One region of the Desulfitobacterium elongatum genome, then DNA from elsewhere that is predicted to be linked to it. Evidence: riboswitches for the same ligand, from Rfam matches in the RefSeq annotation. Region 1 holds a riboswitch; each other region holds the start of a gene.
The links. A riboswitch is a leader RNA that binds a small molecule or an ion and turns the genes downstream of it on or off. The one in region 1 is predicted to bind cobalamin.

Region 1 (6,111 bases):
CGGAAGAAATAGCAAGAGGTTCTTCCACGAGGCTCCAATCGGAAGGGCGTTGTTCACGGTGCTTTTTTACACGCAGAGCCATCTCCTCGTCATAGACTTGGGCCGTAGCGATATATACAACAGGAAGTCCAGGATGAGCTGCAAGAAGTTCAGCAAAGCTACTCTTCCCGCTCCGTGCTCCTCCCGTGATGAGAATCAGATCAGACATGATATACCTCCAAAGGAAAATTTCAGAAGGGTATATTATATTACTCCGAAAAGTTTGTCAACAAAAGATTTACTTTTCGCTATCCTTTTCGCTAACTCCAGCAGAAGCAAAGGTAGCCATCTCATTAAGGATATGAATAGAAGCATCAAGTAAGTGGAAGGCGACTGCCGCCCCTGTTCCTTCTCCAAGGCGAAAATCGAGGTGCATGATGGGTTTTAGCTCAAGGTGTTTAAGAGCTGCGATGTGGCCTTGTTCGACAGAGGAGTGTGAAGGAATCAAGTAGAGGCGTGACAACGGTGAGAGTTGAGTAGCAATCAAAGCGGCTGCGGTAGAAATGACTCCATCGAGAACTACAGGAACTCTAGAGTAGGCGGCTTCCAAGATCACACCCGCAAGCGCACCAATTTCTAAACCACCGATTTTACTTAAAACATCGATACCATCGTTTGGATTTGGATGATTAACCGTGATTGACCGTGTAATCACTTCTTGTTTATGAAGCAAGGCTGAATCATCAAGCCCAGTTCCTCGGCCCGTAACTTCGGCTGCAGGCAATCCTGTGAATACCGAGACGATTGCTGCACTAGGGGTAGTATTCCCGATTCCTACTTCCCCAGTAGCTAAGACCTTTACTCCGGATTGAATCGCTTGACGTGCGATTTTCGCACCTGTGAGAAGGGAGAGAATGGCTTCCTTTCGGCTCATTGCGGGGCCCTTAGCCATATTCTCAGTTCCGTTTTTTATTCGATTACGCATCAGTTCTGGAGGGTCGAGAGGGAAAGCAATCCCGACATCCGTACAGATAACTTCCGCCTTGGCGTGCCTAGAAAGTACATTGATGCCAGCTCCACCCTGTAAGAAATTATAGAACATTTGTGGGGTAACTTCTTGTGGGAATGCGCTGACTCTTTCGGCTACAACTCCATGATCTCCAGCCATGACAAGGACAGCTTTCTTTTCAACTTCTGGCCAGGGGTTCTTTTGAATCCCACCAAGTTGTTTGGCTATGTGTTCTAAGACTCCCAGACTTCCAAGTGGTTTAGTTAGGGAATCGAGACGTTCCTGAACAGCCAGCATGGACTCCCCGTCTAATCCCTGAATACCTTCGATAAGTTGAGTTAATGCGGACTCACATTCCTCGAGTGTTGCGTTGGATAAGTCTGAAAGACCATGCAGCTCATCAACTGGGAGTACTTCATTTGATAGTTCTGTTTTCCTCATCATAAATCCTCTCCTTCTGATAAAAAAATAAAGTCCCGCCACATTTCTGTGGTCGGGACTTTGCCGTCATCTCCGTCGCTTTCCAATACACCCTGGAAAGTCTTTTTCATCTCTGGCAGGTCTCCTGGCTAAGATTCAAACACCCGAAACCCCTTCCCGGCAAATGCCAGTGGTTTTAGTTTGGGCTCATCTCTTACAGTGGTGGGTCCGCACCGGAATTACACCGGTTTCCCTATTCTCCCCAAAGGGGCACCAAAGATTTTTATAATGAAATTATCTTAAGAATAACAAAAAATTCCGATTTGTCAATAAAAATATTCCTTTTACAAAACTCAAAGAAGGGGTTATCATTACTTAAAGAGAATGTTGTACTAGTACACTTGTTTTTAATTGCTATTTAAGCAATACACATTAGAATAGGGTATGAGGAACAATCATTCAAATTTATCATAGGAATAGACAAAATATATTAATCAGGAAGTGTAAATTGTGAAAGATGTTAAAATGCAAAGGATCTCCCTTCTTTTTGATGGAGTCGTCATTTTCCACGAACTTAATCAGGATGGTGTCATCCATTCGTTGAAAACTCTTTTGAAACTCATCGCCTCGCCAGAAAACAATCTAGCTGAAGTCTATCGTGAATATCACCGTTTCTGTTCTTTAGCGATCGAAGTGAACTGGCCAGCGCATCTTTGGGATCTCCTCTTAGAAGATGAAAATGAATTAACACATCAAGTAGCACGGAGTAACAGAAAAGAGATTGTAAGAAGTTTTGTTGAACTGGCCACCCGTGATATTCTCATCTGGCGTGAAATTTCGGAATTAACACCAACAGAAATCAAGGAAGTCATTCAAAAGAAATTCTCCTTAGTAGAGAAAGATTCACAAGACATATGGTTAAAATCCCCACTTTCCCTGTCAAATTGGCCGAATTGGACTCCTGAGAACTCAACGTTTTCAACGAAAGAGATGAGTCCAGCTGAAATCTATCTGCATACAGCTAAGAATCAAGTCAAAGAAGCTTTGGCGAAGGGAAATCCAATTGAGATGATGGATGAATTGATTTCGTTCTATCAGAGGGTGGGTTCTGGAATTTTTAGTCGTTCATTTGCCTATAAGTGGCAGGGCGACTTTGGTCACCTCAAAGGGGTTCGTCCAGATCCGATGCATAAGAGTCAGTTAATTGGTCAAGAACGGGAGCAAAGTATAGTGCTTCAGAATACTGAGTTTTTCTTATCGGGATACCCTGCGAATAATGTCATTCTTTATGGTAATCGTGGAACTGGGAAGTCTTCCTTAGTCAAGGCGCTTTTGCAAGAATACTATGATCGGGGATTAAGACTGGTCGAACTGTCAAAATCGGATCTAAAAGATTATCCGAAAGTCATCCAGCTTCTTGGAAAACAGCCACAGAAGTTTATCGTATTTATCGATGATCTCTCCTTTGAAGAGTCTGAGGCGGAATATAAAATACTTAAAACCCTTCTTGAAGGTGGGTTAGAGGGGAAACCTCAGAATGTCTTGATTTATGCGACCTCGAACCGACGTCACTTGGTGCGCGAAAGTTTCTCGGAACGGCAAGGAGATGAGGTCAACCGTAGGGATAACATGGAAGAAAAGTTATCCTTAGCGGACCGATTTGGAATCACAGTGACCTTCCCATCCCCCGATCAGGAAGGGTATCTGAAAATCGTTGAAGAGTTAGCGACACAGCAAGGGATTGTCATGGAGAGAGAGTCGTTAAGGCAGCAAGCCTTACGTTGGGTTATGCAGCATAATGCGCGATCAGGACGTACAGCCCGTCAATTTATTGATTACTTAGCCGCTAGTCAAGGCGTAGCAGCTAAGTAACACTAGTAAAGTAAACCCGTCCTTGAGGAAGGGTAAACTTTGCATTTTGAGTTGATGTAAGGGGCTAGAAGACTAAGAAAAAGTGTGGGTGATCCCCACACTTTCTTAGTTTAAGAGAGTTAGATAAATCAGTACCGCATTTAAGGAGATAATCAAGGTGACTATGATGCAGCCGATAATATTTGTGAACTTTCGGTTTGCCATTTCTCCCATCACGTCTTTTCTACTGGTAATGATGAGGAGCGGTATGACCGCAGCAGGGAGTGCAAAGCTTAAGGTCACCTGGCTGACGATAAGGATCTTCATGGGATTCAGTCCTAGCCAGAGTAACACCATAGCAGGAATAATGGTGATAATCCGTCGAATATTAATGGGAATATCGAGTCCTATGAACCCTTTCATCATACATTCTCCAGCCATTGCCCCTACGGTTGATGAGGAAAGACCGGAGGCAAGAAGGGCGAGCCCGAAAGCACCACTGGAGAGGTGTCCAAGGAGTGGAGTAAGGGAGCGATGCGCCTCCTCGATAGTATCGACAGGAATCCCTTTCGAATAGAATACTGAGGCTGCCACGATAAGCATAGCGGCATTGACTAGGAAAGCGATGTTCATAGCAAACACGATATCCAGACGCTCCATCCTGAAGTGTCGTTTGATGTCTTGGATATCCTCACTCGTCCTCCGAGATTTGACTAGCTCAGAATGGAGAAAGATGACATGGGGCATGACCGTAGCGCCAAGCATACCCACTGCAACCAGGATGCTTTCGGGGCCTAAGCTAGGAACAAGGGTATGATAAGCAACTTTACTCCAATCGGGTTTGGCTAGGAAAATCTCGACAAAATAGGAGATTCCTATGACAGCTACAAGTAGGACGATGGTCCGTTCAATGGCTTGTTGCCCAAAGCGTTGTAAGTAAACGAGAAGGAAGGTAACAAAGATCGTGATGGCTCCAGCCAAAAGTAGGGGTATCCCAAAGAGAAGATAAAAACCTAAGGTGGCACCTAAGAATTCAGCCATATAGGTTGCAATCGCGGTAAAAAGTGTGATGACCCAGAGAAGCATGTTCGTCCTTCGACTAAAAATCTGTCCGCAGTGGGTCGCAAGATCAATTCCTGTAACAATTCCAAGTTTAGCCGATAAAGTCTGCAAGAAGATAGCCATCAGGTTGCTCCAAAGGATAACCCATAAAAGTGTGTAATTGAAATTTGACCCACCGCTTATGTTCGTAGCAAAATTCCCAGGATCAATGTATGCGACACTGACGATAAAGGCGGGACCAAGGTAACGAAGGAGGGATTTTGCTTTTTGACGCCAGGTTTCCCGCTTAAGATGAAGTGGCACGGAGACATTTTGAAGTAGGAGCGGGTTATCACTCATTTTTACCATCCTTCCTGATTGAAACAAATCGATGGGTTAACATTATTGCACCGCCTCTTTCTCGATATCATAAGGTGACCCATTTCTAAGGTATGGAGGGGGAGATTCAGTGGTGAGTTGTTTCCTCATGGTAAGATATGGAGAGGCGTTAAAAGTGAATAAGGATGTAAATGTTTTTACAAGTGGTTCGTTGTGGTATACAATTGAAAATAATTGGTTTTTGATGAAATTCGATGAAATAGTGCAGGGAGGAACGAAAGTGTTTGAAAATGATATTCTCGTGGCCGGAGGAGATCCTGGATTTGGTGCAATAAAACTGGATGCAGGAGATACAAAAGTATTATTTCCAGCAGTGATATGTAAAGGAAATGAACGGATTTTTTCGACACTCGGAAATACAAATGTGGCAAGAGGATCAGAGCAAGAAGCTCAGATCGCTTCTTTAGACGTTATCGTTACGAATAATTCTACGGGAGTTGAACGCCATTACTTCATGGGAAGCCTTGCTGAAAGTTTAAATCCGAATGAAGCTCATTATTGCTGGGACGAAGATAAATCAACAGATGAAGAGGCTACCGCACTATTAGTCGTTGCACTTGCTATCGCTCAAAAAACTCCAAAGGCCAATATCTACTTAGGAACTGGAGTTCCAGTCAAGTACTATGCGGCTTTGAAGGACAAGTATGAAGCAGAACTTAAGGGTTCATGGTCTGTACTGTTCCGTTCAGGTCCCTTGAAGGGGCAGACGCGAAATCTTACTATTATTCGTTCTCGAGTTCTTCCACAAAGTTATGGAGTTTTTATAAAAGAGACGTTGAATGAGTATGGAATCCCAACAAGCCCCAAGTTATTTAGTGGCTACGTTGTGGTGATCGATCCAGGCTTCCGAACCACAGATATTGCTACCTTCTACGATGGTATTATGCTAGATCCCCCGAATTCTTTTAGTATCGAAAAGGGATTAAAGTGGGCCTATACTGGAGTTGCTGAGAAACTCAAGGAACTGACAAGTGAGCACGAGAATCCCATTGAGACCGACGATAAGGAACTTGATAAGATCTTCCGAGTTAATGGAGGGATGTACCCCTGGAATAATGGGTCGATTAACCTCAATCCGGTTATGCAAGCCATGCTAAACCAATTGGGAACAGACATCACACGAGAGGTTAAGAAGGCTCTAAAACCCATGCTCGGTAAAATCCATACCGTTATTGTTGCCGGTAAAGTGGGAGAAATGATTTTTGAACACTTACAACTGGAGAATAAAGTACTCATTGAGGATCCACAATTCGGGAATGCTACAGGTTTTAGAATTATGGCTGCAAATCTAGTGAACAGCATAACGAAGAAGGCGAATAGTAACTCATGACGCTCGAAGCGCACTCTATCACCCTTCGTTTGGGGGAAGCAGATGAGGATTTGTGGGAGGTTCTTAATGGCTTGTCTCATGA
Region 2 (6,111 bases), 1.5 Mb from region 1:
AAATAATAAATCGGGCATATATCCTGCCCGATTGTGTCTTTCGTTTTAAAAATGACAATAAGCATTAACTACTTTGTCCCTTGCCGTTGCCTCCATATCCTTAGCCATATATAAGCTTGACCCGATTTCAACTTTTTGGTCTACGAAAGGGATAGGTTTTCCTAAAAAATATCCTTGAACACAATCTATCTCTAGTTCTTGTAAAATTGTCCATATTTCCTCATTCTCAACGTATTCAGCAATGGTCGCCTTACCAAGGGCATGAGCAACTGCATTGATGGCATGTACCAATGCATTATTAGTAGGACTAGCGTCGAGATTCCGAATAAAGGTTCCATCAATTTTAAGATAATCTACGGGCAACCTTTTTAGATGATTGAACGTCAGAAAGCCTACTCCGAAGTCATCTAAGGCGAACTTACACCCTATTTGTTTTAACCTCTGAATCCAATGTTCTGCATGATCTAAGTCCCTGATTGCTGCAGTTTCAGTGATTTCAAACCCAATTCGGAAAGGCTCAAGATTACTCTCTTTAATTCTACTCTCAATGAATTTCAGTAATTCTGTATCTCCAAGACTCGATGCCGAGATGTTTACGAAAACTGATACGTCAGGATGTTTCCCTAATATCTCAATCGCTGATTCAACAACCCAGCTATCGAATCTACCTCTGGGTAATCGTTGAGGTCAATATGATTCTTTTCAAAATAGGCCTCCATTTTTTGATAGGTAACATTATAATTGACGAGTTCCATCGAATTTTTATCTTGGATTTCATCGATTTTGCCGATACAAGGAGACAAGAATGCTATCTTATCGTCAATCCTTTTGTATTTTTTTAAGTAAATTGACGTGCACATCATAGGGCTTTGGATTGGGGCAAGGTACTTAATCAGTTCAGAGCGGTATGTTTGAATGTAGTTCACAATCACAGGGCAGGGTTGAGCAATAATTGAATCTAGTTTCTGCTCCTCAATGGTTTTTAGATAAGCCCAAGTCGTGATATCTGCACCGATCGACACATCGTAAACAAGCGTTACCCCTAAGGACTTTAAATAACCAAATAACCGTTTATAATTAGGAAAGTTATATCTGATAGAAGGAGCTGCAATGACAGAAATACCAATTCCCCGTGTTAAGTTAGCAAAAAACCTCTCAGTATCATCAGCAAAATCTCGGGCCTTATGATCACATACGTCTATACACGCCCCACAGTGAATGCATTTCAAATGGTCAGTTTTAACCCGATTTTCACCATTATCTAAGAACGCTACGTTTGCTTTGACCGGGCATTTAGCTATACATTTATTACAACCTACACATAGTTTTTTATTCGTAAGTAAAACTTCAACATTCATTGAAAAGCCCCTTATCCTTACTTACTCATATGTTCCTCTTGCAGTTTATTTCATTACCCATAAGCATCAGTTAAGCGTTTTGAATTGCAATACTATTCCCAATATTCGACACAGATTGCGCTAATCCTTCTTAATCCCGTATAATAAGCAAGGCTCCTGCTGATGGCAGGAACCTTGGCTGTTTTTGCAATTTCCTATGTCATGATTATTTCATCCCCTATTGACAAAATCATTTTACTATTCTAACATTAAGCCAACTGAATACATCATTTTTTAGGTGCCCGCAAGGGATAATAGGGAACCAGGTAGAAATCCTGGACGGACCCACCACTGTAATTAGATGTTGACGATGTGCATTTGCCACTGGGATAACTGGGAAGGCGTACATCTTAGTCTATAAGTCAGGAGACCTGCCTATAAAATATCGCGAAGATGGACAATGGTAAAGTTCTAGCTTTTTTATAAAGCTGGGACTTTTTTTTATAATTTTTTATGCTTTAGGAGCTGCCATGAAAACAATTGCAACGATCAAAATCGAGAAACTCGTATTTCCGCATGAAGAAAAACCAGCACTCAGAAATATTGACCTTGAAATTAATCAGGGAGATTTCATCGTCATTACAGGAGATGTAGCCTCTGGAAAATCGATTTTGCTGCACTCGATCACAGGCGCTATCCCTCACTACCATAGCGCGGAATTAACGGGGAAAGTCACTATCATGGGTCAAGATATCAAGGACATACCCCTCAATAAAATGTCCGACTATGTGGGATACATGATGCAGGAACCTCAAAACCAAATCATCAGTCTGGATGTATACGAGGATGTTGCCTTCGGCCTCGGGAACCTAGAAATCCCCCTGGAACAAATAGATCAGACGGTTAAAAACACTTTGGAATTTGTAGGTCTAACGGGCTATGAAAACAGACAGACCGCTTCGCTCTCAGGCGGGCAGGCCCAGCGTGTTGTTTTGGCCGGTGTCTTGGCTCTCAATGCCCCTATTTTGATTCTTGACCAACCAACCGCGGAACTGGATCCCTTGGGCCGCTTCGAGCTATATAAGCGGCTCGGTCAGTTAAATAAAATTCAGAATCTAACCCTTGTTTTGGTCATGGACCGAATTGAGGAAGTCCTTAACTATGCCAACAGAGTCTTCTATATGAGGGACGGCGAAATTTTCAAACAGTATTTGCCTGCGGAATATTACAAGGAACAAATTGAACATCGAAAAGGAAGGCTGAAATGCGCCACTTCCTTGACGAACAACGGTAAGCCGAGGGAAATCATAGCCGAAATTACAAATGTCTCCTACCAGTACAAAAATAATTTGCTCGGTTGTAAAGACATTCATTTAAAAATTCATAAGGGCGACTTCTTAGCCGTCATCGGATTAAATGGGTCCGGAAAATCAACCCTAGCCAAAATGCTCATCGGTCTATTAAAGCCTTCTCAGGGTGAGATTAAAGTTTTTAACCAACCTCTAAATAAAGAAAACCTTACAGAGATTCGTGCGCACATGGGCTTTCTGTTTCAAAACCCTGACTATCAGATTTTTGCAAGCACCCTGGAAGAAGAGGTTGGATTTTCACTGAAGTTAAGAGGTGAGCAAAATGAAATAATTGATCAAAAAATTGATGAGTGTCTAGGATTTGTGGGGCTGCTTGACTATAAGAAAATGCATCCCCAACGCTTAAGCCGCGGTCAGCGCCAGCTTTTGGCACTAGCCTCCATCCTCGTCAGTGATCCGGAATTCATCCTCGCCGATGAACCGACCTCGGGCCTTGACGAAAGCCAAGGATATATGATCATGGATAAACTAGCCGAGCTGTCCAAGAATGGCAAAACAATCCTGGTTATTACCCACGACCTAACCATGGCTAAAAACTATTCGAACCGGTTAGTTGCCCTGCATAACCATCGCCTTCAACTGGATATCTCAACAAATGATCTCAAGGAGCATCTTGATACGCTAAAAGACCTGGGGCTAAATTTCAAACCTGTTATTTCCTTTGAGGAGGGTTAGAATGGGACTTTCTTATGGCATTGAACAAAAGGAAAAACAAAATATAAAACTTATAAATACGTTGGATCCTCGGACAAAACTAGCCTGGTATGCCCTGATGATCTATTTTGCACTGAGTTTGGAAACTGCTATTCAGTTATGCCTTGTTTTATTAGTGGGACTTACGGCCTCTCTTATCTTAACGGGTTCCTTGAAGCAGTATAAGGTCATGATTGTAATCATGTTACTTTTGGGACTCCAGCTACTCATCCTTCAACTGCTCTTCTGCAGGGAAGGCGTTCTAATCTACCAATGGGGCATCTTCAAAATCTACAGTGAAGCAATCCCCCTCACGATTACCGGTCTACTGAAGGCCACCCTTATTGTCTTTGCAAGTATGCAGTTTTTTACATCCTCCTCACCCACTGACTTCACCTTAATGCTCATGAAATTCAAAATTCCCTACCGCTTTGCCATGTTGGTGGGACTGGGCGTCCGCTTCATCCCTCTAATGAAAGATGAATATATCTCCATCATCGATAGTCAGCGCACCAGAGGCCTTAAAATAGAAAGCGTCTGGGACAATATCAAAGGCATTATTCCAACCTTCCTGCCTTTTTTATACCGCGCTGTCAGACGTTCGACAGAGACAGCCTTAGCAATGGAGTTAAGAGGCTATGGTCGGAGCAAAACCCGAACCTTTTCTTCAAATCTATCGATTAAGAAGTACGATATCGCTTTAATCGTTACGATGTTATTGGTAATAACCCTCCATCTTGTTAGCAGGCTATTACCATTTATATAATCACAAAATTTTAGGAGGAGAGTTAAAAATGAAAGAAAGTTTATTCAGAACAGACACAAAAGCTTTAGTAGGCTCCGTCATCGTAGGGATCGTATTCCTGATTATGATGCAGGTAACAGGACGTATCGACGGTATTTTGGACCCTACCCTATTACTTTTTAATGGAACCTGCTGGGCCTTCTTTACTGGTCTCATCGTCTTAATGTACAAACAGCCGGCAGGTATTATCTCCGGTTTATTGGAAGCCATTGTAGCCATGGCAACAGCCTATTCCCCTCTCGCATTTTTCTTTATTTTCGCCAATACCATCGGCTCCATTTCCTATTCATTAATTGCAAGGAAGTTTTCCATGGAGAAATTAAGCCACCATATACTGGCTCAGATCGGGTGTAATGTTACCGGTAACTTTTGCGTTATGCTCGGATTGATTTATGTCATTCATCTCGACTGGAAGATCGCACTTTTAAGTTCATCACTAACCACCCTCGTAGCAACGATCGTTGCAAGCATCTTGACAAAAAGTGTTTACGGTGCCTTACAAAAATCATCCTTGCTCTAAGACGAAAAGGTATCTCTCCTGTCAACCGGAGCCTTTTAAAGACTTAGAATTATAGAGAGCCCAAATGAAGAGGCTGCTACGCAACGAACGTTTCTGTTCATGGTGTAGCAGCCTCTTCATTTGCTTTCTTTTATTAGCTCTACTGGTTATTCTATCAGTTCACACTTTTGAAGGACATCCCACGTTTTAATTGCAGTATAAAGATGAATCCGGGTTTGATAGGAAGAAAAATTTACATTGAGCAGTCTTTCAATTTTGAACATTCGATAATATACGGTATTCACATGGACATATAGTTTGGAAGCGGTTGTTGTCCAACTACACGCATTATCTAGTAGAATTCTCAGGGTACCAATAAAGTCAGTCCCAAATTGCTTGTCATGTTCAATTACTTTCCCCAAAATCTGCATACAGTAATTTCTGATACTATTAAGATCAAGAGAAAAAATGGGTGTGAAAACTCCTAATTGAGAAAAATATTGAATCGAATGTTTTTCGCCCACTAAATTAGATAAAGCTAAGGCAATGCATGCCTCCTGGTAGCTTTTGAGCAAATCTGAGGGTGGATAAACCTTGCCTAGACCGAGAGAAAAGCCAAAATTAAATTTTTCTTCAAGGGTCTGTTTGGTTGCTTCTAAGTTTTCTTGACCTGGCCAATTCGGGTCTATATCCATGGGGTTATCCACGGGATTACCTCTGTGAATAGTGATTAAGCGTTCGGGTGCTATGATAGAGCTCACATATTCTGTATTTTCTTTCTGCATAGTTGAATAGATATTCAAGCGTAAAGTATTCCAATTTAAGTCTGAGGATCCTTCCTCTACCTCTAATACCGAGACAAAGTAGTAATTGTTTGGATCCATAGTTGGTTCGTATAACTTAAGTTGTTCAGGGATATTGATATCTGCAGGGGTAAAGGAATTCGAAGACAAGCTTTGTTTAGGATCTTCCTCTTTTTTACTATTGAGTGAAAAATAATACTTTAACGCTAATTCCCCTTCTTTAATAACGATTAGAGAGGTATCAATCCTTTCCTTGGGGAGGTTTTCAACAATGACATACCCAATCGTTGAATTGTGCTGAATAGCATAATAAAGGCAAGACTTATACGGTTCATAATAGTAGTCCTCTGTAAATTCAGGAATATCAATAAAGAATCCCTTTTTATCATTAGCACTGCTCAGTAAATCAGGATAGCTAATTTGGCCTAGGGCATCTGTAATAATTACAGGGTACTCAATTTTTGTATGCAAATAAGATCTAAGAAAAGGTAACCCACCATCTAACATTTTTTCTAATAAATAATATGAGCTTTTTATATTAGTCGTTGACATAAAAGCATCATCCTCTTTAAACAGTTAGATATATATCACTTAAATTTGGGCT
Region 3 (6,111 bases), 880 kb from region 1:
TGAAGACCACTTGATTCTAAATCCAAAGATTCGGCAAGTTCCTTTAAACGTTTCCCTTCTGGTTCCAGAAGCGTAAAAATATTCAGTTCCACCGCTGTGAAAAGAGCCTCAGAGTACCAATACCCTGTAGCTAAATCCTCGAGGTATTGTGGACCATTCAATTGAGGATCATTGGTCTGAAAAGGTAAAGATTTTCCGGTCATGCCCGACCCAGCCCAAAATATTCGGCAGCAACCTGAGCAGCACATCCGGTTCCACAGACTGTACAATTGTGATCCGAATGGGTATCTCTGGCAGCAGCCTCCAATCGATCGGGATACAAGGCAGCCTTTATTTGCCTGTCCATATCCAGGGCAACTCGGGCCCGGGCCATTTCTAAGTCTCTCTCCCATGCTTGCTTATTCCCTCGAGCAATATCTGCGATATGAGCTGCCATTCGGGTTGTGATGACTCCGGTTCTTACGTCTTCCTCGGTTGGTAACCCGAGGTGTTCCGCGGGAGTCAGATAGCATAAAAAGTCCGCACCACTGGCTCCAACCAAAGCACCGCCGATTGCCCCAGTAATATGGTCATAACCCGGAGTTACATCTGTGGCAAGAGTTCCTAAGAGATAGTACGGAGCATTATTACAGAGACTTTTTTGCACTTTCACCGTTGCTTCTACGTGGTTGAGGGGGACATGACCCGGTCCTTCCACCATGACTTGAACACCGGCTGTTTGAGCTCTCCTTGTAAGCTCTCCCTGAATAATCATCCCTTGAAGTTGGGCTCCGTCCAGTGAATCGGCAATACTGCCGGGGCGAATGGCATCCCCGAGGCTTAGAGTTACATCATAAGCTTTCAGAATTTCTAATACACGATCATAATGTTCATAGAGGGGATTTTCTTTCTGGTTATGGAGCATCCAGCCTGTAAGGAAGGAACCACCCCGGCTTACGACATCAGTTACCCTGCCGGTTGTCTGCATTCTTTTGATTACGTCGAAATTCAGGGCACAGTGTATCGCCATAAAGTCTATACCATCAGCCGCTTGTTTTTCGATTACCTGAAGAATCTCCTCTATTTTCATCTCCACGACGCTTCCGTATTTTTCAATCGCTTCAATCCCCGCTTGGTAGATTGTTGTGCAGCCAACCGCTACATTTGCAAGGGATAGAGTCTGTTTTCTCATGCCGTCAATATCTGATCCCGTACTTAAATCCATAAAGCTGTCACATCCGGCTTCTTCAGCTATAGCAAGCTTTCTGGCTTCCATTTTCATGTCTTCACGGTCGCTTGAGGTACCGATTAGAGCATTCGTTTTAATCCGCAGTCCTTCTCCAATACCACAGTAATTAAATTCCTTCCGGTTTTTATTTCTGGGGATGACGATTCTCCCTTCTGCTACTCCTTGGCGGATAAACTCTACGTCAACATTTTCCTTCGCTGCGACGGCTTCCATTTCCTCAGTAATAATTCCTTTACGTGCTCTTAAAACCTGAGTCATAATATCCCACCCTTTCCTTCATTAACAGCTATGTTTTGGTGTTTTTAGATACTTCGATACGATCTCCATCGCACAGTACTTTCCGCACATGGCACAGGCTGAAGATTCACCATTGTTCCGGGTTTTTCGAATCTCTGCGGCTCTTTGCGGGTCAATAGCAAGTTCTAACTGTCTCTTCCAGTCGAGCTTTTTCCGTGCGATAGACATTTCTAAATCCCATTGATGAGCTGACTTCAATCCTTTGGCCAAGTCACCTGCGTGGGCAGCAATACGAGCAGCGATGACTCCCTCCCGTACCTCGTTGACACCGGGTAACCCGATATGTTCCGCTGGAGTCACATAACAGAGAAACTCTGCCCCAGCCCAAGCACTCAGTGCCCCGCCGATCGCTGCATTAATATGATCATAACCGGCAGCAATATCGGTTAGCAGGGGCCCGAACACAAAGTAGGGTGCGCCCTTACAGAGGCTCTTCTGCAAAGTAACTGTTGCCTTGACATGCTCGAGGGGCATATGTCCAGGGCCTTTAATCATGATTTGAACCCCTGCCTCGCGGGCACGCCTGACCAGTTCTCCCAAAACCACCAGCTCTTGTACCTGAGCTCCGTCTAGGGAATCTGCTAGGCACCCTGGCCTCATGCCATCCGCAAGACTTAAGGTCACATTATATTTTTTGGCAATTTCCAGGACACGGTCATATTGTTCGTAAAGGGGATTTTCACATTGGTTGGCGATCATCCAACCGATTAAGTGAGATCCTCCGTAACTTACGAGGGGATCAATGCGGCCTTCGCTTTTTGCCCGTTTCACAATATCCATGGTCGTTCCACAGTGCAATGCGAGGAAATCAACCCCTTCTGCCGCATGGCGTTCGATAACCTCAAACATCTCTTCAACACCCATTTTCACACTCGAGCCGTACTTTTTCACGGCTTCAGCCATCGCTTGATAGACGGGTAGGGTTCCTACTGGTACAGTAGCGGAACTTAAGGTTTCTTGGCGCATTGCATCAATATCACCGCTGACACTAAGGTCCATTAGGGCATCTGTACCTACTTCTAGAGCGGTTCTGATTTTTTCAACTTCCCCACTGATTGTGGCCTCGCTTCCATACAGACCGATACTGGCACTGACCTTCGTACGCAGTCCTTTGCCAATTCCAACCGGAACGATATTCTTATGGTTGATATTACCGGGAATAACAATCGTACCCTCAGCAACTCCTTGCCGAATAAATTCCGGTGAGACTCCTTCCCTAGACGCCACCTGTTCCATTTCAGGTGTAATGATTCCCTTTAAAGCGCTAGTCAATAAACTCATAATTGTCCTCCTCTTTGATTTAATTATTTCTTATATTATGGAAACCTTTGAATCGGTTCCCAAAAGTTGCACAGGGTAAACACCGTCAAAACAGGCTGTGCAAAAATCGTGGGGTCGCTTCAATACTCGAAGCATTCGTTCTAAATCGAGATAATGAAGACTATCTGCCCCGATATGAAGTCTAATCTCTTCGATAGACCTGCGAGCAGCGACGAGTTCTCCAGAGGATGAAATATCGATTCCGTAATAACAGGGATAGCATAGGGGTGGAGAAGCCACTAAAAAATGGACTTCTTTTGCCCCTGCCTCCCGTAGTATACGGATGATGTGACTACTGGTAGTTCCCCTCACAAGTGAATCGTCTACAATCACTACCCGTTGACCCTGAAGTATCTCATCGATAGTATTAAATTTCATTCTGACAGCTTGCTCCCGGTTTTTTTGCCCAGGCCTTATAAAGGTCCTGCCCATATAGCGATTTCTGATCAAACCTTCCCGGAAAGGCAGACCGCGCTCTTCAGCATATCCCATCGCCACGGCCATTCCAGAATCTGGGACAGAAATTACCACGTCCCCCTCCACCGGAAATTCTTTAGCCAGTTCCCTGCCAAAATCCCGACGAACTAAATTGACAGTTCTACCGTCAATTACGCTGTCGGAGCGAGAAAGGTAGATATATTCAAAAATACAGAGGTGGCGGTTACCCGAGCTAGAGCGCGTAGGTATAGAATGAATTCCATTTTTGTCTATAATCACGATCTCCCCGGGTTCAATTTCCCTGATAAATTCTCCGCCCACAGTTTCGACGGCACAGGTTTCAGAAGCAAGTACATAGCCTGATTTCGTTCCTTTTAATTTTCCAAGGCAGAGGGGCCGCATTCCGTATGGATCCCGCAGGCCGATGAGACTGTTTTTTGTCATCACGACTAGAGAAAACGAACCGGAGATTTCACTCATACAGAGTTCTAGGATCTTCTCTAAGGGAAGTTGTCTGTACTTAGCCATAAATCCAAAAAATATTTCACTATCGGTACTGATTTCCTTAGATAAACGAGTCGGTTCCAATCTCTTTTTCAATAGAGAGACATTGGTTAAGTTGCCGTTATGAGCGAGAGCCACACTCCCCCTATAATTCCTGTACAATAAAGGTTGAGCATTGACCTCTGAACTATCGCCTGAGGTGGAATACCTGACATGACCAATCGCTATGCCCCCTTTTAAGGTGCTTAAAAGATTTTCATTAAAAACGTCTGTTACTAGCCCCATTTTTTTGTGTAAATGAATTTCCGTCCCATCGGAGATGGCTATGCCTGCACTTTCCTCTCCTCGGTGTTGTAGAGCGTTTAAACCAAAATAGGTTTTAAAGCCTACCTCATCACCAGGAGAATAGATACCGAATACACCACATTCATCTCGGGGCTTATCATTAGATTCATCAAGGTACATTTTTTCTTCCCTCCCTTGTGACTTCGTTTATCACCTAAATTGAACGAGGAACATTTTTCGATTAATGACCAGAGGCTAATGAAAAAATAGATAACAAAAAAATCCGCAACCCTAATAGGGTGCGGATTTTTCCATCATCCTCACTCAAGCCGACTTATACGCGAAGCCGACAGTTCAATTTTACAGGCAGGTCTCCTGACTCAGGTTCACGGCCTTTTGCCTCCTTCCTTCTTACAAAGTGGAAATGGCAAAGGCTCCCCTTTACAGTGGCGGGTCCGTCCGGGAATTCCACCCGGTTCCCTATTCTCCCTCTCGGGCACCTGTAAAAATATAGTGAATTTACTTTAGATAATATTCTCATTTTTCAGACTTGTCAAGACTATTCTTATATAATTTACCTATAATTTATATCCTAAAACCACAAAAGGCTTAAGCATGCGTCATATGCACTCCTAAGCCTTTTCCGTTTTCCACTATAGAGTCAACCTATCCTAAAACTCTTTTCTTAAAGTGGCGACTTGTTCTACAGACATCGATTCTTCTTGAGCAGATAAAGCGATCGTATCCATGATGGCATCAAGCTCTATTACGGATTGCTCAAGGGTCTCAAATTCTGATTCGACTTTATGGGACATTTCCTTACCCTGTGTCACTTGCTTTTCTCCAGTATTCATTTTTTCAACCGCTTCAGCGACGACGGCAAAGCCACGTCCCTGTTCTCCTGCCCGTGCCGCTTCGATGGCTGCATTCAAAGCCAGTAAATTCGTTTGCTCGGCGATACCAGAGTCTCTTTGAGGTACTGGAAAAATGATAAGCGGGCTGTACGCCCGCTTAATCTTAATCTTATCCTTATACGTTTACTGACTCACACACATACGTTTACTAAACTCACACTACGTTTATTTACTCACTCGTCTTTTCCCGAGCTTCTTCTTTCGACCTGTGACGATTTCTACTCGGAAGCCTTTTCGGCTCTGCCGAACTGTAGCGGCCATAAATCCAAGAAACATCACTGCCCATACGCCGCCAGTCACGATGGTTCCCATCAGAATCCGTAACGTTGTCGGCCACAACAAGGGTCGGCTCAAGAGATACAAAACATAAAGGATAGCTGACAGAAACCCACCTTCGAAGGTTATCGGCGGGAGTTCCTGAAGAAGAGAGACCAGCTCTGCCGGTCGAAAAAGATAGACGATGCCCACTGCTAATAAGAGGATAAAAAACAAGTTAATAAGATACATAAATAGGGAAGCTCCGGGTGAAATACGCTGTTGGGGAGTGTCTGGATTATAGCGGCAGTTATTAATGGAGTAAAAGAGTCCGATCGCGCTTGACCCCAGGGAGAGAAGCACCGCCCCTATCGCCAGAGCAAAAATCAAGGTAGTAGACATACCGATTGCATAGGATGTCCCGACTAACAAGACTTCCATTAATAACAACGTCGGAAGAACGGCTGCTAGCAATTTCCCCCAGACCACTGGCCATCCCGCAAGGGGAACGCTATTTAATAGCCAGTCAGATTCTCCTTCGCGACCGAATGATTGCAAAGCCATGTTACCGCTGAACATGACGGTGTACATAATCAATACGGTTATTAAGGAAGTGCGGCTTGAATCGGCATGGGAAAACATGAATTGGGCCACAAAGAAGAGCATGATAATCAAGGGCGTCAAATAGCCAAACCATTCCCGGGTGTCACGCTTCATATAAAGTAAATCTTTCTTAGCCACTGCCCACATTCCCAGCCAAGGAGAGCCTACACCGATGACCTCTTCCTTAAATAGTGAAGATAAAGCCTTTCCCTGCAGGCGATGCTCTTCCCCTTGCACGACGGTAACCCGTTTTTTACGACGTCTACC
Region 4 (6,111 bases), 1.8 Mb from region 1:
AGGAAAAAGAGATCATTGCCTATCACGAAATCGGGCATGCCTTGGTTGCAGCGAAGCAGACTGATTCTGCGCCTGTGCATAAGATTACAATCATTCCAAGAACCTCTGGTGCACTTGGCTACACCATGCAGGTGGAGGAGGGTGAGCATGTGCTAATGAGTAAGGAAGAGGCCTTCAACAAGATTGCCACGTTTACGGGAGGTCGTGCTGCCGAGGAACTCATTTTCGGTACCTTTACCTCGGGCGCATCCAATGACATCGAGCAGGCTACCAAGATTGCGCGAGCCATGGTAACTCGACTTGGTATGAGCAAAAACTTTGACATGATGGCCTTGGAGACTGTGAACAATCCCTACCTCGGTGGAGACACCTCCCTGTCCTGTTCCTCTGAAACAGCGGCGAAAATTGATGATGAAGTTCTTTCTATTATTAAGAATGCCCATGAAAAGGCCATTAGTATTCTGAAAGATAATATCGAAATCCTGCATGAGCTGGCACGTTATTTGATTGAAAGAGAAACGATTACAGGAGAAGAATTCAAAGGGATTCTTGCTCACTAAAATTCGAAGGCTGCCGCTGTCTAGGGGCAGCCTTTAGGCTACGGGGGAGTGTCATGAAAGCGATTATTATTACGACACCGCTGGGCAACGGACATAATTCTGTCGCTCAAGCGATCTCAAGCTATTTGACAGAACAACAGGTTGAGAATGTCATATTGGATATTTATGAATATATTCAACCCAAACTCAAGGAGTTTATCTCTAAGGGATTCAATCTTTCCATGAAGTCACTAACCTTGGTGAAGGACCTTGCCTCAGATATTTATGACCTCAATGAAAAACGTGATGTGACCTCGGAATATTCTATAAGTCATCTCACTAATCAAATGCTAGCGTCAAGGCTGAATAAGTTTATAACGGAATATAATCCTGATATGATCATCTGCACGCAGGTCTATGCGGCACAAGTCGTCGATGTTTTGAAGGGGAATGGAAAAGTTAGCGCGATTGCTATCGGAATCATCACAGACTTTACGGTTCAGACCTATTGGGAAGATGTGGAAAATTTTGAATATATCGTTGTCGGCAGTGAGTTGTTAGGTTATCAACTCAAGAAACGAAACATTCAACAGGAGCGTGTATTGCCCTTCGGTATCCCTATTGCGGAAAAGTTTTCGGATAAAAGGAGTAAAGAGGAAGCCTGTGCCTTACTCGAAATCGATGCGAGCAAAAAGAATGTCTTAATCATGGGCGGTGGCATGGGCTTTGGAAATATCGAAAAATATATTGAAGATATCGACCAAAGCGATTTAGATTTGCAGATGATTGTCGTGTGTGGAAATAATAAAAGCTTATATAAAAAGTTGCAAGGAAGCGATACCCAGAAGAAAATGATTGTACTTGGCTACGTGGATAATGTAGATATTTTGATGGACGCTTCAGACTGTATTCTATCGAAGCCGGGCGGGATTACGACCTCTGAAACTCTTGCCAAAGGGTTACCCATGATTATGATTGACCAACTGCCTGGCGTGGAGGATCGTAATGTAGAGTTTTTATTGAATAATGGCGCTGCTCTCTTCGCTACAAGGACCTTCTCGATTGATGAAGCCTTGCATCTTCTACTGGAAGATCCTCAGCGGCAACAAAATATCCAGATGAGTATCAAGAGATTAGCAAAGCCTAACTCTACGAAGAACCTCTGTGATTTTTTGATCCGAGAAATCTCCCATTGCTGACTTCCTTATAAGTATTTTGAACAATTGGTTCGAGAAAAGAGAAAAAAAGTGAGAAGGTGGTTCAAATGAATTGGCTTAGAAAACTTATGGCAGGTAGATATGGTATAGACCAATTATCGATTACGTTGCTCATAGCCTATTTACCGTTATCTCTCATAGCGCAACTCTCAAGAATTCAGTTTCTTCAAATTGTCGCTATAGCTCCGCTCGTGTTGTGTTACTTTAGAATCTTTTCTCGCAATATGGCAAAGCGCCAAGAAGAAAACCGCAAGTTTTTAGTTTGGTGGTATCCGATTCAGAACTGGTTTAACCGCAAAATTCATCGGATAAAGGACAGGAAAATCCACGGCTACTTCAAATGTCCTCATTGCAAACAAACGGTACGCGTTCCAAAAGGTAAAGGGAAAATACGTATCACTTGCCCAAAGTGCAAAGTGGAGTTTATCAAAAAGACCTAAAGCCAGGGGGACGTTTCGCTTGCCACGTATAGAATGAGTGGAATGGATCCGACATGGTAAATTAAGTGTTCTCTTTCCATTGTTCTCCCTTGAAGGGTAAAAATTATCACTAAGAAGGGTATTGTGGATTCTTGCCGAAATATCTTGAGCAAACTAGAGATTGAGAAATACAGATTAGAGGATGGTAGACGACATGGGGGAATCGCGAAAAGACCGGCATTCTTGGAAGTCAGGGTTCACGACAGGAAGTTGCGCAGCAGGTGCAGCTAAGGCAGCATGTCTCCTGATTAAAGATAATTGGCAGGGCTCCGAAGTAGATATTCCTCTGCCAGGTGGACAACGGCTTACTCTCATAATAAAAAGTTGTGAGAAGATAGATGGGGATGTTTCACGCGTTGGAATTATTAAAGATGCTGGAGATGATCCGGATATCACGCATGGTTTAGAGATTCAGGCGTCTGTCAAAGTGTTATCGAATTGTGGAAATGTCGTTATCCGTGGTGGACAGGGGGTTGGGGTTGTAACCAAGAAGGGACTTCAGGTTCCGGTTGGAGAAAGTGCAATCAATCCTGTTCCGCGTCAGATGATTCGGGACGCAGTTCGGGAGGTTTTTTCGAAGGAAGCGGTCGAGGTTGTAATTGAAGTTCCGAGAGGAGAAGAAATTGCTCAGAAGACACTCAACCCTCGCTTAGGAATCGTCGGAGGGATCTCTATTTTAGGAACCACAGGAATCGTCCGCCCTATGTCCGAAGAGGCCTTCAAGACCTCGATATTGCCAGAACTTGATCAAGCAGTTGCTTATGGTCATCGAGCGATCATATTAACCCCGGGACACTATGGATTTAGGGCTGCGACAGAGAAATTGCTAGTCCCTGCCGAAGCAATTGTTCAGATGAGCAATTTTGTGGGCTTTTTATTAGAAGAAGCAGCCTTTCGTAAGATAGAGAAAGTTATATTGTTTGGTCATATTGGGAAGTTGATTAAGGTTGCTGGTGGAATATTCCATACTCATACTCATGTGGCCGATGCTCGAATGGAAATTCTTCTGGCCCATGCTGCTTTAGCTGGAGTATCCGTTGAGAGGTTAAAAGAGCTTGCCGAGCTTCCGACAACGGAAGGTGCGGCAAAGGAATTATTAGCGGAGGGATGGGAAGCTTTGCTTTTTGAATTGGCCCATCGCGCCAGCTTGAGAGCCATGGATCATGTACACGGGCAAATACAAATTGGGACGGTGTTTACTCTGCTTAATGGTGAGATGGTCGCATGGGATGAACAAGCTGAGAGAACCATTAAAGAGTTTTGGGATTGGCCAGAAGGTTTAAAAGATTTCCACAATTTAAAATTAACCTTGAGAAGGATTTTCTAGAAAATTAGAGAATAAATACTTAAGATAAAGTATATGCTTACCTCAGAAGCAAAGTCGGATTTCTGAACTAAATTCCACAGAGAGTTGCCAACTTGAAAGCTGAATAGAAGATGTTCAAGGTTCCTCGTTTGAGGATGAAAAGGGAAGCCGGTGAAAATCCGGTGCGGTCCCGCCACTGTGAACCAAGAGTTCCTTTCAGTAACCCACTGGATAAAACCGGGAAGGGGAGAGGAATGATGATTGGAAGCCAGGAGACCTGCCTTGATTATTCACTTAACCTACGAGCGATAGGTGTGATGTGTTTTTTCGGAATATCCGAATAAAGACATAAAAGAGCCGCTCAGGCTCTTTTTTTATCTTCCATCTTAATCCAAAATAGTTCTTTAAAGTATATTCTGGGGAATGTCAGCTATGACGTCGTCTAGGTCAGAGAAGGTAGGTGAATAAGATGATACAAATTTTGGGGATTGGTCCTGGGAACTCAGAATGGCTGCCTTCCGCAATCGAAGAAGAGGTAGCTCAATGTAATGTTTTGCTGGGTGGAGCTCGTGCCCTTGAACTATTTCCGACGTTCTCGGGAGAACGATTTCGGGTCGATCGGGATTTACAGTTGGCGATTCAAACCATTCAGCAGGCGTTGAATCTGAAAAAACAAGTCGGAGTCCTCGTTTCGGGGGATCCGGGGTTCTATAGTTTACTTCCCTTGATCCGAAAGAAATTTCCTGAAGAGATAATCAAAGTTTTTCCTGGAATTAGTTCCTTACAATTTGCTTTCGCTCGGGCAGGAGTCCCTTGGCAAGAGGCAGAGCTCATGAGTGTCCATGGTCGGAGTATTGAAAGTTTGCCCCTTAATGTATGTAAACCTTTAGGAATTCTTACAGGTGGGGATAATACTCCTCAAAGAATTGCTGCATATTATAAATCTTATGGTTTCAATCCTCAGATTTCCATCGGGAACTCTTTAAGCTATCCAGATGAAGAATGGGTCGATACGGATACTAATGAACTGATCGACTCAGTAACAAATTATCCCAACGCTGTGATGATAATCTATCCGGAAAACTCCCAGTATGGAAGGACTCGACAAGAGGTCCAGCTTCAAAGTGGCTTTGGTATCTCGGATGAAGAATTTATCAGGGGAAAAGTCCCCATGACGAAAAGTGAAATTCGAGTTCAAGTTCTTTCAAAGGCTAAGATCTCAGGGAAGGATCGGGTTCTTGATGTCGGAGCAGGAACGGGGAGCCTTAGTATTGAAGCAGCACTGTTAGCTCAGCGAGGATGTGTGTTCGCGGTTGAAGAGGATCCTGAGGCTCAAGAACTTATACTTAAGAATCAGGAAAAATTTCAAGTGTCTAATCTTCGACTAATTCGTGGAACTGCCCCCGAAGCCTTATCGGGTATCCCTCCTATGGATGTTTGTCTCATTGGGGGAAGTCATGGTCAAGTCGAGGAGATTCTGAGGCAAGCGCCTCTACTACCTGGGGGACGAGTGGTCATCACTGCAGTTACCTTGGAGACCGTAGCCAAAGGCATAGAGGCATTAAGAACACTTGATTATCAGGAAATTGATGTAATTTCTATACAAGCGGTGCGTTGGAAAGGAATCAAAGATTTTCATCTGGCCCAGGCACTTAATCCAGTCTTTATCTTGTCAGCACAGAAGGGGTTATAAGAAGGAGGTAAATCATTGAACTCTGATAATAGGGAAGAGCAAAAAGTAAGTGCAGCTAAATTCTACGGAGTCGGAGTGGGACCGGGGGATCCAAAGCTTATCACCTTGAGAGCGGTCGAAGTTCTCCAAGAAATCGAGGTCATCGCTATACCTAAATCTAAAATGGAGCGTGAAAGTATCGCCTGGGAGATAGCAAAGACCCATTGTCCAAGTGGGGTCAGGATTATGGAAATGGAAATGCCGATGACTTCAGACGAGAGCATTCTCCGTGCTGCCTGGCAGAGTGCAGCAGATAAAATACAGGATGAGATGCAAAAGGGTAATTCAGTTGCATTTCTCACCTTAGGAGATCCATCCTTATATAGTACGTACAGCTATCTTCTTACTATCCTTGAACATGTTTTATCTCCTGAGCAGATTGAGACGATTCCGGGAATCACAGCTATGGCAGCAGCGGCAGCACGTGTCAATTGGCCGTTGGCGACAGGGGATGAACCCTTGGTCATCCTACCGGGAATCGAAGGGTTAGAGGAGTATGAGAAATACCCCAATCTCGTCCTTATGAAAGTATCTCGAAATCTTCCGGAAGTATTGAAGCGTATCCAGACGACAGGTGCACAAGCAGTTTTAGCAACACGTGTGGGTCAGGCTGGAGAGAATATTCGGGTGTTGGACGCTCAGGAAGAGTTGGAAAAGGTCGATTACTTAAGCATAGTTCTTTTGAAGCAGAAGTAGATCTAAATAAGAAACTAGAATTATTTGGGATATCTCCAGGATTTTGCTTTACACCGTACACTCTGTAAGCTGCGCGGATCAAACTAATCGCTTAAGTTCTTCACTCCGACGGGTTCACCTTCAGCCGTTAAGCTATCTCTTG

Region 2: linked by a shared signal. The riboswitch ahead of ACZ42W_RS02550 (ABC transporter ATP-binding protein) and the one ahead of cobT (nicotinate-nucleotide--dimethylbenzimidazole phosphoribosyltransferase) in region 1 are both predicted to bind cobalamin.
Region 3: linked by a shared signal. The riboswitch ahead of purF (amidophosphoribosyltransferase) and the one ahead of cobT (nicotinate-nucleotide--dimethylbenzimidazole phosphoribosyltransferase) in region 1 are both predicted to bind cobalamin.
Region 4: linked by a shared signal. The riboswitch ahead of cbiE (precorrin-6y C5,15-methyltransferase (decarboxylating) subunit CbiE) and the one ahead of cobT (nicotinate-nucleotide--dimethylbenzimidazole phosphoribosyltransferase) in region 1 are both predicted to bind cobalamin.

The regions. Positions count from the first base shown of each region.
Region 1 is NZ_AP038772.1:2,039,356-2,045,466, forward strand. It holds gene cobU (bifunctional adenosylcobinamide kinase/adenosylcobinamide-phosphate guanylyltransferase) at 1-208, opposite strand, end outside; gene cobT (nicotinate-nucleotide--dimethylbenzimidazole phosphoribosyltransferase) at 278-1,429, opposite strand; cobalamin riboswitch at 1,527-1,701, opposite strand; gene ACZ42W_RS09670 (ATP-binding protein) at 1,919-3,280, shown strand; gene ACZ42W_RS09675 (Nramp family divalent metal transporter) at 3,386-4,660, opposite strand; gene ACZ42W_RS09680 (ParM/StbA family protein) at 4,920-6,029, shown strand; gene ACZ42W_RS09685 (hypothetical protein) at 6,026-6,111, shown strand, end outside.
Region 2 is NZ_AP038772.1:567,315-573,425, reverse strand. It holds gene ACZ42W_RS02560 (EAL domain-containing protein) at 46-630, opposite strand; gene ACZ42W_RS02555 ([Fe-Fe] hydrogenase large subunit C-terminal domain-containing protein) at 624-1,358, opposite strand; cobalamin riboswitch at 1,617-1,790, shown strand; gene ACZ42W_RS02550 (ABC transporter ATP-binding protein) at 1,868-3,382, shown strand; gene ACZ42W_RS02545 (energy-coupling factor transporter transmembrane component T family protein) at 3,384-4,166, shown strand; gene ACZ42W_RS02540 (hypothetical protein) at 4,195-4,725, shown strand; gene ACZ42W_RS02535 (PucR family transcriptional regulator) at 4,872-6,059, opposite strand; gene ACZ42W_RS02530 (FAD-dependent oxidoreductase) at 6,099-6,111, opposite strand, start outside.
Region 3 is NZ_AP038772.1:2,914,713-2,920,823, forward strand. It holds gene ACZ42W_RS13575 (DUF2284 domain-containing protein) at 1-203, opposite strand, end outside; gene bzaB (B12 lower ligand biosynthesis ThiC-like protein BzaB) at 200-1,486, opposite strand; gene thiC (phosphomethylpyrimidine synthase ThiC) at 1,508-2,806, opposite strand; gene purF (amidophosphoribosyltransferase) at 2,837-4,252, opposite strand; cobalamin riboswitch at 4,421-4,591, opposite strand; partial or broken gene ACZ42W_RS13595 (methyl-accepting chemotaxis protein) at 4,932-5,037, opposite strand; gene ACZ42W_RS13600 (putative ABC transporter permease subunit) at 5,152-6,111, opposite strand, start outside.
Region 4 is NZ_AP038772.1:3,862,835-3,868,945, reverse strand. It holds gene ftsH (ATP-dependent zinc metalloprotease FtsH) at 1-560, shown strand, start outside; gene ACZ42W_RS18350 (MGDG synthase family glycosyltransferase) at 614-1,738, shown strand; gene ACZ42W_RS18345 (hypothetical protein) at 1,804-2,196, shown strand; gene cbiD (cobalt-precorrin-5B (C(1))-methyltransferase CbiD) at 2,390-3,562, shown strand; cobalamin riboswitch at 3,663-3,840, shown strand; gene cbiE (precorrin-6y C5,15-methyltransferase (decarboxylating) subunit CbiE) at 4,011-5,234, shown strand; gene cobI (precorrin-2 C(20)-methyltransferase) at 5,250-5,969, shown strand.